Regions from separate parts of the Cupriavidus sp. 01L46 genome, predicted to be linked through region 2. Evidence: predicted binding sites of a transcription regulator. Region 2 holds the regulator's gene; the other holds the start of a gene.
What was found. The regulator sigma-54, encoded in region 2, starts transcription at its own class of promoters, with help from an activator protein. The targets are predictions, from matches to a motif close to TGGCANGNAANCTGCTTT.
Positions count from the first base shown of each region.

Region 1: the regulator sigma-54 is predicted to act here: its motif matches at 2,032-2,049, upstream of pqqA (pyrroloquinoline quinone precursor peptide PqqA).

Region 1 covers NZ_JBFTSF010000067.1:31,358-36,396, reverse strand. Annotated here, with positions in the region: gene pqqD (pyrroloquinoline quinone biosynthesis peptide chaperone PqqD) at 1-211, opposite strand, end outside; gene pqqC (pyrroloquinoline-quinone synthase PqqC) at 208-930, opposite strand; gene pqqB (pyrroloquinoline quinone biosynthesis protein PqqB) at 930-1,844, opposite strand; gene pqqA (pyrroloquinoline quinone precursor peptide PqqA) at 1,925-1,999, opposite strand; gene AC1DS3_RS14310 (TonB-dependent receptor) at 2,305-4,734, opposite strand; gene AC1DS3_RS14305 (HAMP domain-containing sensor histidine kinase) at 5,036-5,039, shown strand, end outside.
Region 2 covers NZ_JBFTSF010000045.1:33,877-38,915, reverse strand. Annotated here, with positions in the region: gene lptA (lipopolysaccharide transport periplasmic protein LptA) at 1-319, shown strand, start outside; gene lptB (LPS export ABC transporter ATP-binding protein) at 344-1,129, shown strand; gene AC1DS3_RS10790 (RNA polymerase factor sigma-54) at 1,265-2,740, shown strand; gene hpf (ribosome hibernation-promoting factor, HPF/YfiA family) at 2,790-3,140, shown strand; gene ptsN (PTS IIA-like nitrogen regulatory protein PtsN) at 3,523-3,978, shown strand; gene hprK (HPr(Ser) kinase/phosphatase) at 4,014-4,985, shown strand.

The sequences.
Region 1 (5,039 bases), on a different contig from region 2:
CGAAGGACGTCTGGAGTTCGTCGATCAGCATGTCGAGCGTATGGGTGCCGTCGCAGCGCTGCAGGATGGCGGCCGCGCTGTCGTTCAGCTTGACCATGCCTTCAGGATAGAGCAGCACCCAGGCTTTCTGGGCCTCTTCCCACTGCAGGCGGTAGAGCGGGTCCAGCCGCGGCGTGGCGGCTACGGTGTCGGGCTTGGCAGGGGAGTTCATACGGGATACGCCTTTTCGATGGCGTCCAGCATCGACCATAGGATGTCGAGCTTGAACTGCAGGATTTCCGTGGCGCGCTGCTGTTCGGCCGGCGTGCGGAAATAGTCCAGCGTGACGCGCAGGCCATGGTCGACATCGCGCTGCGCCAGCGGGATGCGCGAACGGAAATAGCTGAGTCCCTCTGCGTCGATCCACGGGTAATGCTCCGGCCAGCCGGCCAGCCGTTCCTTGTGGATGGCGGGGGCGAACATCTCGGTGAGCGACGAGCACACCGCTTCCTGCCACGGCGCARGCCGCGCGAAGTTGACGTAAGCGTCCACCGCGAAGCGCACCCCGGGCAGCACCAGTTGCTGGGACCACAGCGCCTCGCGCGTCAGCCCCACGGCTTGGCCGAGGCGGCTCCAGGCTTCGATGCCGCCGGGCTCGGTGGCGGTGCCGTCGTGGTCGAGAATGCGGATCACCCACTCGCGCCGCGTTTCGCGTTCGGGGCAATTCGAGAGGATGGCGGCGTCCTTGAGCGGGATATTGATCTGGTAGTAGAAGCGGTTGGCTACCCAGCCCTGGATCTGTTCGCGTGAGCATTGCCCGCTCGCCATGCGCCGGTTGAAGGGGTGATGGATGTGGTAGCGCGATTCCAGAGCGCGTAGCCGCGCTTCGAAGGCCGCGCGCTCGCCGTCGGGAATCGCTGGCGGGACGGGTTGGGGGTGTGGTACGGGCATCACAGGGCGATCTCCATGCCGTCATAGGCCACCTCGATCCCGTGCGCGGCCAGTTCGCTGCGCGGCTGCGAGTCTTCCACCAGGATCGGGTTGGTGTTGTTGATATGAATCAGGATCTTGCGTGCCGCTGGCGCTTCGTCCAGCGCGGCAATCATGCCGTGCGGGCCGGACTGCGCCAGGTGGCCCATATCGCGGGCCAGTTTGGACGACAGGCCGAGCCGCCGCATTTCATCGTCGGTCCAGAAGGTGCCATCGACCAGGATCACGTCGGCCTGGGCCAGCTCCGCGCGCACATGCGGCTCGATGCTGCCCAGCCCGGGCGCATAGAACACGCGCTTGCCGCTGGCGCAGACGATGCGCAGGCCGATATTGTCGCCATGCTGCGGCGCGGCGCGGTTGGGGGAGTAGGGCGGCGGCTTGCTGTCCAGCGCGATGGCGTGCAAGGTGAGCCCCGCGAGCGGCGGCACGGTGAAGGGGCTTGCGTCCAGGGGCAGCGGATGGGTTTCCAGGTTGCAGTAGTGGGACAGGATGCGGGACAACGGAAAACCTTCGCTCAGGTCCTTCAGCACCGGGGCCGTGGCGTAGACCGGCAGCGCGCTACTGTGCTCGCGCAGCATCAGCAGGCCAGTGACATGGTCGATCTGCGCGTCCATCAGCAAGACGGCGGCGATCCCGGTGTCGCGCGCCGCGCGGGCCGGCTGTAGCGCCGGGGTGGCGCGGATCTGCGCCAGGATGTCGGGCGAGGCGTTGACCAGCAACCATTGCACGCCGTCCTCGGATAGCGCGATCGAGGATTGCGTACGTGCGGTGGCGGCAATGGTGCCGCGACGCAGCCCGTCGCAGTTGAAGCAGTTGCAGTTCCATTGGGGAAAGCCGCCGCCGGCAGCCGATCCCAGTACCCGAAGTGTTGTCATGGCCTGGTGTTTGTCCAGTCAGGGCCAAGGAAAAAGCCCGCCGGCCGGCGGGCTTTCCCGGATTCCAGCCGTCCGCCCAGTCAGCGGTTGGCAATGTACATGGTGATCTCGAATCCGAACCGCATATCGACGTATGCGGGAGTAGTCCAGGTCATTGGCGGCTCCTTTCAGGATGGGGTAGGCAAGTACAGCATAGTCCATGCAAAGGTAACGGCGAAGCTTGCTTGCCGTCGGCATCGGTGCTGCAACAAGCATGCCCGGCCGCCGCCGCCGACCGTTGGGCGAAGCCAATTGCCGTGCAGCCTCTTGCCTGGTTCCGTCTAGCAGGCCAGGCGGGCATCATGCTGCTCCGCAGCATTGCATAACGCCCCGCCTGAGGCTCTCGGTCAGTGCTCGCGGGAGCGGGCAAAGTGTCACGCCATTGCCACAGCGCGGGCCGGATGTGCAACAGGCTGCCTGCCTACATCCGGTACACAACCCCGACCCAGGCGCTGCGCGGCGCGCCGGGTGCGACGAACAGCGCGCTGGCGTTGTCTTCCGGCGTCACGTGCGGGCGCAGCAAGTTGCCGTTGGGAAACAGGTCGTTGGAGATCTGGCCGTAGGTCTCGTAACGGCGGTCGAACAGGTTGGCCACGCGCGCGTAGATCTCGAAATGCTTGTTGACGCGGTAGGACGCCCGCAGGTTCACCGTGGCGTACCCGGGCGTGCTCCAGTCCGCGTACTTGGGCGCCTTGCCGGGCTGCGGGTCGGCGCGCAGGCCGTCTTCGTTGCCGTTTGTGGGGCTGCTGGACACGCCGACCAGGTCGGCGCCCAGGGTCAGGCCGGCCAGCGCCTGCCAGTCCACGCCCAGCTTGATCGTGTGCCGCGGCACGCCGGCCCGGCGCATGCCCGGCTTGACGTCGATGGTGCGCTCTCCCACCGCGAGCCGCCCGTTGGCCTGGTAGGTGGCCTGCAGATAGCTGTAGCCCAGGCGCAGCGTGAAGTCGCCCAGGCGCTGCCGCGCGGAGAGGTCGAAGCCCTGGTTGCGGGTCCGGTCGAAGTTGGCGAAGTAGCCCTGCTGGGTGTTGGGGGCACGCAGGAACAGGATGTCGTCGTGGTTGTCGATGCGGTAGAACGTGCCGGACACCTCGGTGTCCTTCGACGGGCGCCAGCGCGCACCCGCCTCGTAGGAATGCGACACGACCTGCTTGAGGTAGGGGTCGGCCTGCAGGCCGGCGGGCAGGCGGCAGGGCTGGGCCGGATCGGCGCAGCCCAGCTCCAGCACCGTGGGCACCCGGTTGTTCTGGGCGTAGCCGCCGAACACCGAGACCCCGCCGCCCAGCTTTTGCGTCAGGCCCAGCGCGGGGTTGAGCCGGCGGTAGGTGAAGCTCTCCTGCGGCTGCTCGCTGCCGTCGCTGTTGCGCAGCGTATTGCTCACGGTGACGTGGTTCCACCTGGCCGAGGCGGTGAGGAAGGTGCTGGGCGTAAGGGACCAGGTATCGGAGAGATACAGGCCAATCGCGCGCGAGGTGCCACTGACGCCGGAGAACAGTGCATTGGGCGCGTTCGGGTCGGCGACCACGCCGCGGTCGTCGGTGAAGGTGGCGAGCTGCTCGTACTGCGAGTAGGTCAGGCGGCTGCGGTCGAAGGTCAGCCCGGCGTTGAGCAGGTGGTGCTCGGTTTCTTTGGCGGCACCGAGCGCCACGCCGATGGATTGCTGCCACATATGCGTGGTGTTGAGCACGGCCGGGTCCAGCGCGGCGCCTTCGGCCCGGGTGAAGCCGCAGCGGGACTTGCGCGGGCTGCCGTCGGCGTTGAAGCCGTCTTCGCAGTCTTCCGTGTAAGCGTCGTAATCGGGGTTGATGTCGCCGTTGGTGGTGTCACGGCGGCTGGTGCGCACGTAAGCGAGCATGGCGGCGCTGGTCTTGTCGTCGATCCAGTGGCGGCCGTTGAGGGCTACCTGGGTGACTTGGTTGCGGGTCTTGTCCGGGTAGGTGTATGCGGCGGCGCGGTTGTTTTCGTACAGGCCGGGCAGCAGGGCATTGCCGCTCGCGCGGTAGCTCGGCACCAGGCCGTTGCCGATCAGGGTGCTGCGCCCGTGCAGCAGGGACACGTCCCAGCTGGTAGTGTCGCTGGCATGCCCGGCCTTGACGAACAGGTTGCCGAGCCGGCCTTCGGAATGATCGCGCCAGCCGTGTTCCTGGAACAGGGTGCCGGCGGCGAAGGCGTGCCAGCCGCTGTCGCTGCGGATGCCGCCCGACAGGTCGGCGCGCTTGCGGTTGCCGCTGCCATAGGAGAGATCGGCGGTCAGGCCCGGTGAAGTCAGGCCCGAGCGGGTGGTCATGGCCAGCGCGCCGCCGAGCGTGTTCAGGCCGTAGGCGGGGTTGGCGCTGGAGACCAGCGAGACGCTATCGAGCGCGGCCTCGGGGATCATGTCCCAGCTGACCACGTCGCCAAAGGGCTCGTTGACGCGGATGCCGTCGAGGTAGATTGACAGGCCTTGGGATGCGCCGGGGATGGGCGAGGCGCGAAATCCGCGGTAGGTGAGGTCGGACTGGAAGGGGCTGCCCTGGATGTCGTTGACATTGACGCCGGTGAAGTAGCGTGCCAGATATTCGGCGAGGGTGCCGGTACGTTTGCCGTTCAGGTCGTCGCCGCTAGCCGTCTGCACGGTGTACGGCACCAGGTCGCGGTCCACGCCGATGCCGGGCAGCGGCGCGGCGGCCACGATCTGGACTTCGGGCAGCATGGCGCCATCCCCGATCGTGCCGGTATTGCCTGCATTGCTGGTGGGCACCGAGGTGACAGTTTGTACCGGAAACGGCATTGCATCGCGCGGCGCGGTGTTCGCCGCCACCGCCGCCACCGCCGCCACCGCCGCCACCGCCGCCACCGCCGGCGCTGCAGGCACGAAATTCGCTGAAGCGGCATGGTCCGCCTGGGCTGATGCCGCACCGGCCGCAAGCGGGAAGCATAGCCGGACGACCGCGCGTGCCAGCGTGGTGCGGCGCAAACCCGGAATCTTTCGCGGGGGCGGGTGGCGTGGGCGGCGTGGTGGTCTTGGGGCAAGGGGCATGGTGGGTCTCCTCATATTGTTATCTGGGCATCCGCTCCTGCTCAAGCAGGTCCCATACCTCCATAGCCGGGAAAAAATCCCGATTTGATTGAGAGCGAGGCATGGGCAAGACAGGGAATGCAAGGAGACGGGAGCCATGG
Region 2 (5,039 bases):
CAACGTCGACGAGTACATCGACGGCTGGGGCGACCGCATCGAATATGACGGCAAGCAGGAGTTGTCCAAGCTGATCGGGCGCGCCCGCATGGCTCGCCTGGCCGGCGCCAAGCTGGTCGACGAGATCCGCGGCGCGGTGATCACCTATGACAGCCGCAACGAGTTCTACACGGCCAGCGGCGGCGCCGAGAACGCGACCGCGGGCAGCCCGTCGGGCCGCGTGCGCGCCGTGCTGTCGCCGCGCCAGGAGCAGCCCGCCAGCGGTGCCGCAGCCAACCCGCTGCCGCTCAAGCCGGCCACGGCTCCCGTCAACCCCTGACCCACGGATTCTGACTTCACCTTCATGACCGCTACCCAAACCGCACCGTCCCAGCCCGCCACCCTGAAGGACAGCAGCACGCTGGTCGTGCGCCACCTGAAGAAGCGCTACGGCTCGCGCACCGTGGTCAAGGACGTGTCGCTCGACGTGAAGAGCGGCGAGGTGGTCGGCTTGCTGGGCCCCAACGGCGCGGGCAAGACCACGTCGTTCTACATGATCGTGGGGCTGGTGGCGCTGGACGAGGGCGATATCGTGCTCGACGACAAGCACATCAGCGGCCTGGCCATCCATGAGCGAGCGCGCATGGGCCTGTCCTACCTGCCGCAGGAAGCCTCGGTGTTCCGCAAGCTCAATGTGCAGGAGAACATCCGCGCGGTGCTGGAGCTGCAGCTCAACGATGGCAAACCCCTGGGCAAGGCCGAGATCGAGCGCCGGCTGGACACCCTGCTGGATGACCTGCAGATTGCCCACCTGCGCGACAACCCGGCGCTATCGCTGTCCGGCGGCGAGCGCCGCCGCGTGGAAATCGCCCGCGCGCTGGCCTCCGCGCCGCGCTTCATCCTGCTCGACGAGCCCTTCGCCGGTGTCGACCCGATCGCGGTAGGCGAAATCCAGCGCATCGTCAGCTTCCTCAAGGCACGCAATATCGGCGTGCTGATCACCGACCACAACGTGCGCGAGACGCTGGGCATCTGCGACCACGCCTACATCATCAGCGAAGGCGCGGTGCTGGCGTCCGGGCAGCCTGAGGACATCATCGCCAACGAGTCGGTGCGCAAGGTCTACCTGGGCGAGAACTTCCGCATGTAAGGGCGCGTGGCGCCTGCCGCGCATCGGCCCCCGGGCGGCTTCGGTGTCGCCTTTTATCCTTCAAACGATCATAGCGACACCAGCGATAGCAATTTCCGTTCCATCAGTACGGAAGTTGAGCATAAAATAGGTCGCATGAAACCGTCGCTACAGCTCCGCCTCTCGCAGCATCTCGCGCTTACGCCGCAACTCCAGCAGTCGATCCGGCTGCTGCAACTGTCCACGCTTGAACTGCAGCAGGAAGTGGAACAGGCGCTGACCGAGAACCCCTTGCTCGAGCGTGAGAACGACTGGCTGGACAGCCCGTTGCGCGTGTCTTCGGACGGCTCGGTGAACCTGCAGAGCGCGCCCGCGCCGGCGCCCGCCGATGGCCAGGGCACCAGCGAGAACCGCCCGGATGGCGCCCCCGAAGCCGACGACAGCTACTCCGACAGCAACGAGGATTACGGCAGCGACTGGAGCCTGGACGACTTCGCCCGCCGCCCGCAAGGCGAAGACGACGAAAAGACCCCGATGCAGCTGCGCGACGCCGAGCCCACGCTGCGTGAACACCTCATGGAACAGCTGGCGCCGCTCAAGATTTCCCTGCGCGACAAGGGGCTGGCTATCTTTCTGGTCGAATCCCTGGACGATGATGGCTACCTGAGCACGACGCTCGAGGAAATCTGCAGCGAGCTGCCGGAGGAGCTCGAGTTCGAGGTCGACGAGATCCAGGCTGTGCTCACGCTGCTGCAGAGCTTCGATCCGCCGGGCGTCGGGGCACGCAACGCCGCCGAGTGCCTGGCGCTGCAATTGCGCAGGCTCAAGCATCCGCAGCGCGAACTGGCGCTGAGCATCGTCACCAACCACCTCGAGCTGCTGGCGGTGCGCGATTACACGCGCCTTAAAAAGGCGCTGCAAGTGGACGAGCCGGAACTCAAGGCCGCCCATGAACTGATCCGCTCGCTCGCGCCCTATCCCGGCCATGCCTACAGCCGGCCAGAAGCGGATTTCGTGGTGCCCGATGTTTTTGTTCGAAAGTTGAGCGGCGGATGGATCGCCCACCTAAACCCGGATGTGATGCCGCGGCTACGCATCAACGACATGTACGCGCAGATTTTGCGCGGTGCAAAAGGCGATGCAGGCGCGGCCGGATTGCAGCAAAAGCTGCAGGAAGCACGCTGGTTGATCAAGAATATCCAGCAAAGGTTCGACACGATATTGCGCGTCGCACAAGCCATTGTCGAACGTCAAAAGAACTTCTTCACCCACGGTGAAATTGCGATGCGCCCCTTGGTTTTGCGGGAGATTGCCGATACACTGGGTTTACACGAGTCCACCATCTCTCGGGTGACTACCAATAAATACATGGCAACGCCGATGGGGACTTTCGAGCTGAAGTATTTTTTCGGCTCTCACGTATCCACAGAAACCGGCGGCGCGGCCTCATCAACGGCAATCCGTGCGTTGATCAAGCAATTGATAGGAGCCGAAGACGCTAGGAACCCCTTGTCCGACAGCCGGATTGCCGAATTGCTCGGCGAGCAAGGCTTTGTGGTAGCACGGCGTACCGTTGCCAAATACCGCGAAGCGCTCAAGATTCCCGCGGTCAATCTCCGTAAGACTTTGTAGCCGAGCTGCATCGCCTGCCTGATGCAGCTCTTTCAGAAGGAGAAACGCTATGAACTTCAAGATCAGTGGACACCACTTGGACATCACGCCCCCTCTGCGTGAGTACGTGGAAACGAAACTGGAGCGTATCGTCAGGCATTTCGATCAAGTCATTGGCGTAAGTGTGCTGCTCTCTGTCGACAATACAAAAGAAAAGGACCGGCGGCAGTACGCGGAAATCAATCTACATCTCAAGGGCAAGGACATCTTTGTCGAAGCGCATCATGAAGACCTGTATGCCGCTATCGACGCACTGGTCGACAAGCTCGACCGGCAGGTGATTCGCCACAAGGATCGCGTGCAGAGCCACGACCGTGAAGCGGTCAAGTATCAGATGGCCGCATCGCAGATGCAGCAATGACCGTGCCTGACGGCCCACATACCGGGCCGTCGGTGTCAGTCCCTTGAAAAATGGAATCAAGCCGCGCCCAGAGCGCGGCTTTTTCATTGCGGCCTACCCAATCGGGGCACACAGGGGATTCCGCAACGCATATGTACCGGTGTATGCTGTGCAATACATAGTTGACTGGCCTAGCCATTCCGGTGCATGCAGCACCGCTTGAGCGCATCGGCCATTGCAATGCACAAAGCGGAAGCGGGCCTGCTCTATAATMGCCAGACGCCCGACACCGGCATGGGGGACAACCGGTGGAAACCTCGGGCCTTGGTTTTTATCCACTTTCCGCCCGGCGGGACGCCTCCTGGCCCCGGGCCTGCTTACTAGAAAACCCTGCGCATTCCACATGAATCGTTTGGCTAAATTGCTGCCACCCGGCAACATCAACCTCGACGTCAGCGTCACCAGCAAGAAGCGCGTGTTCGAACAGGCCGGGCTCCTCTTCGAGAACAACCATGGCGTAGCGCGCGCGACCGTGACCGACAACCTGTTCGCCCGCGAGTCGCTGGGGTCCACCGGCCTAGGCGCGGGGGTTGCAATCCCCCACGGCCGTATCAAGGGACTGAAGCAGCCACTGGCCGCCTTCATGCGCCTGGCCGAGCCGATCCCCTTCGAGTCGCCCGACGGCAAGCCGGTCGCGCTGCTGATCTTCCTGCTGGTGCCCGAACAGGCCACCCAGCAGCATCTGGAAATTCTCTCCGAGATCGCCCAGTTGCTGTCCGACCGCGAGATGCGCGAAGGACTGGCTACCCTGCCCACCCCCGACGACGTGCACCAGTTGCTGACGCAATGGCACCCTTGATCCGGCACTGAAAGCCCGCCCCTGAAAGCACCCGAATGGAACTCACTGGCGTCACCTCGCAGTCGATCTTCGACGACAACGCAGCCGATATCAAACTCTCCTGGGTAGCAGGACTGGAGGGTGCGGACCGCGCCTTCGATGTCGAGTTTGCGCGTGAAGCCACGTCCGCGGCCGATCTCGTCGGCCACTTGAACCTGATCCACCCGAACCGGATCCAGGTGCTGGGCAAGCCCGAAATCACGTATTACCAGCGCCTCGATGACGAGATGCGCAAGCGCCAGATGGGCGAGCTGATCCTGCTGGAGCCGCCGTTCCTGGTGATCGCCGACGGCATGGAGCCGCCGCCCGACCTGGAACTGCGCTGCACGCGCTCGTCCACCCCGCTGTTCACCACGCCGGTGTCTTCGGCCGCGGTGATCGATCACCTGCGCCTCTATCTGTCGCGCATTTCCGCGCCGCGCGTAACCATGCACGGCGTGTTCCTCGACATCCTCGGCATGGGCGTGCTGGTGATGGGCGAATCCGGCCTGGGCAAGAGCGAGCTCGGCCTGGAACTGATCTCGCGCGGACATGGGCTGGTGGCGGACGATGCCGTCGATTTCGTGCGCCTCGGGCCGGACTTCATTGAGGGCCGCTGCCCGCCGCTGCTGCAGAACCTGCTGGAAGTGCGCGGCCTGGGCCTGCTCGACATCAAGACCATCTTTGGCGAGACTGCGGTACGCCGCAAGATGAAGCTCAAGCTGGTGGTGCAGCTGGTACGCCGCAACGATGGCGAATTCGAGCGCCTGCCGCTGGACTCCCAGTATCTCGACGTGCTCGGCCTGCCTATCCACATGGTCAAGATCCAGGTGGCGGCCGGCCGAAATCTCGCCGTGCTGGTCGAGGCCGCCGTGCGCAACACCATCCTGCGCTTGCGCGGCATCGACACGCTGCGCGACTTCATGGACCGCCAGCGCGCCGCGATGCAGGCCGATGTCGCATCGCGGGGCCAGGGCAGGCTACTCTAGGCTTGGCAGGCCCACGTCATGCGACCACGACGGGGCCGTTTTCAATTGCTTACA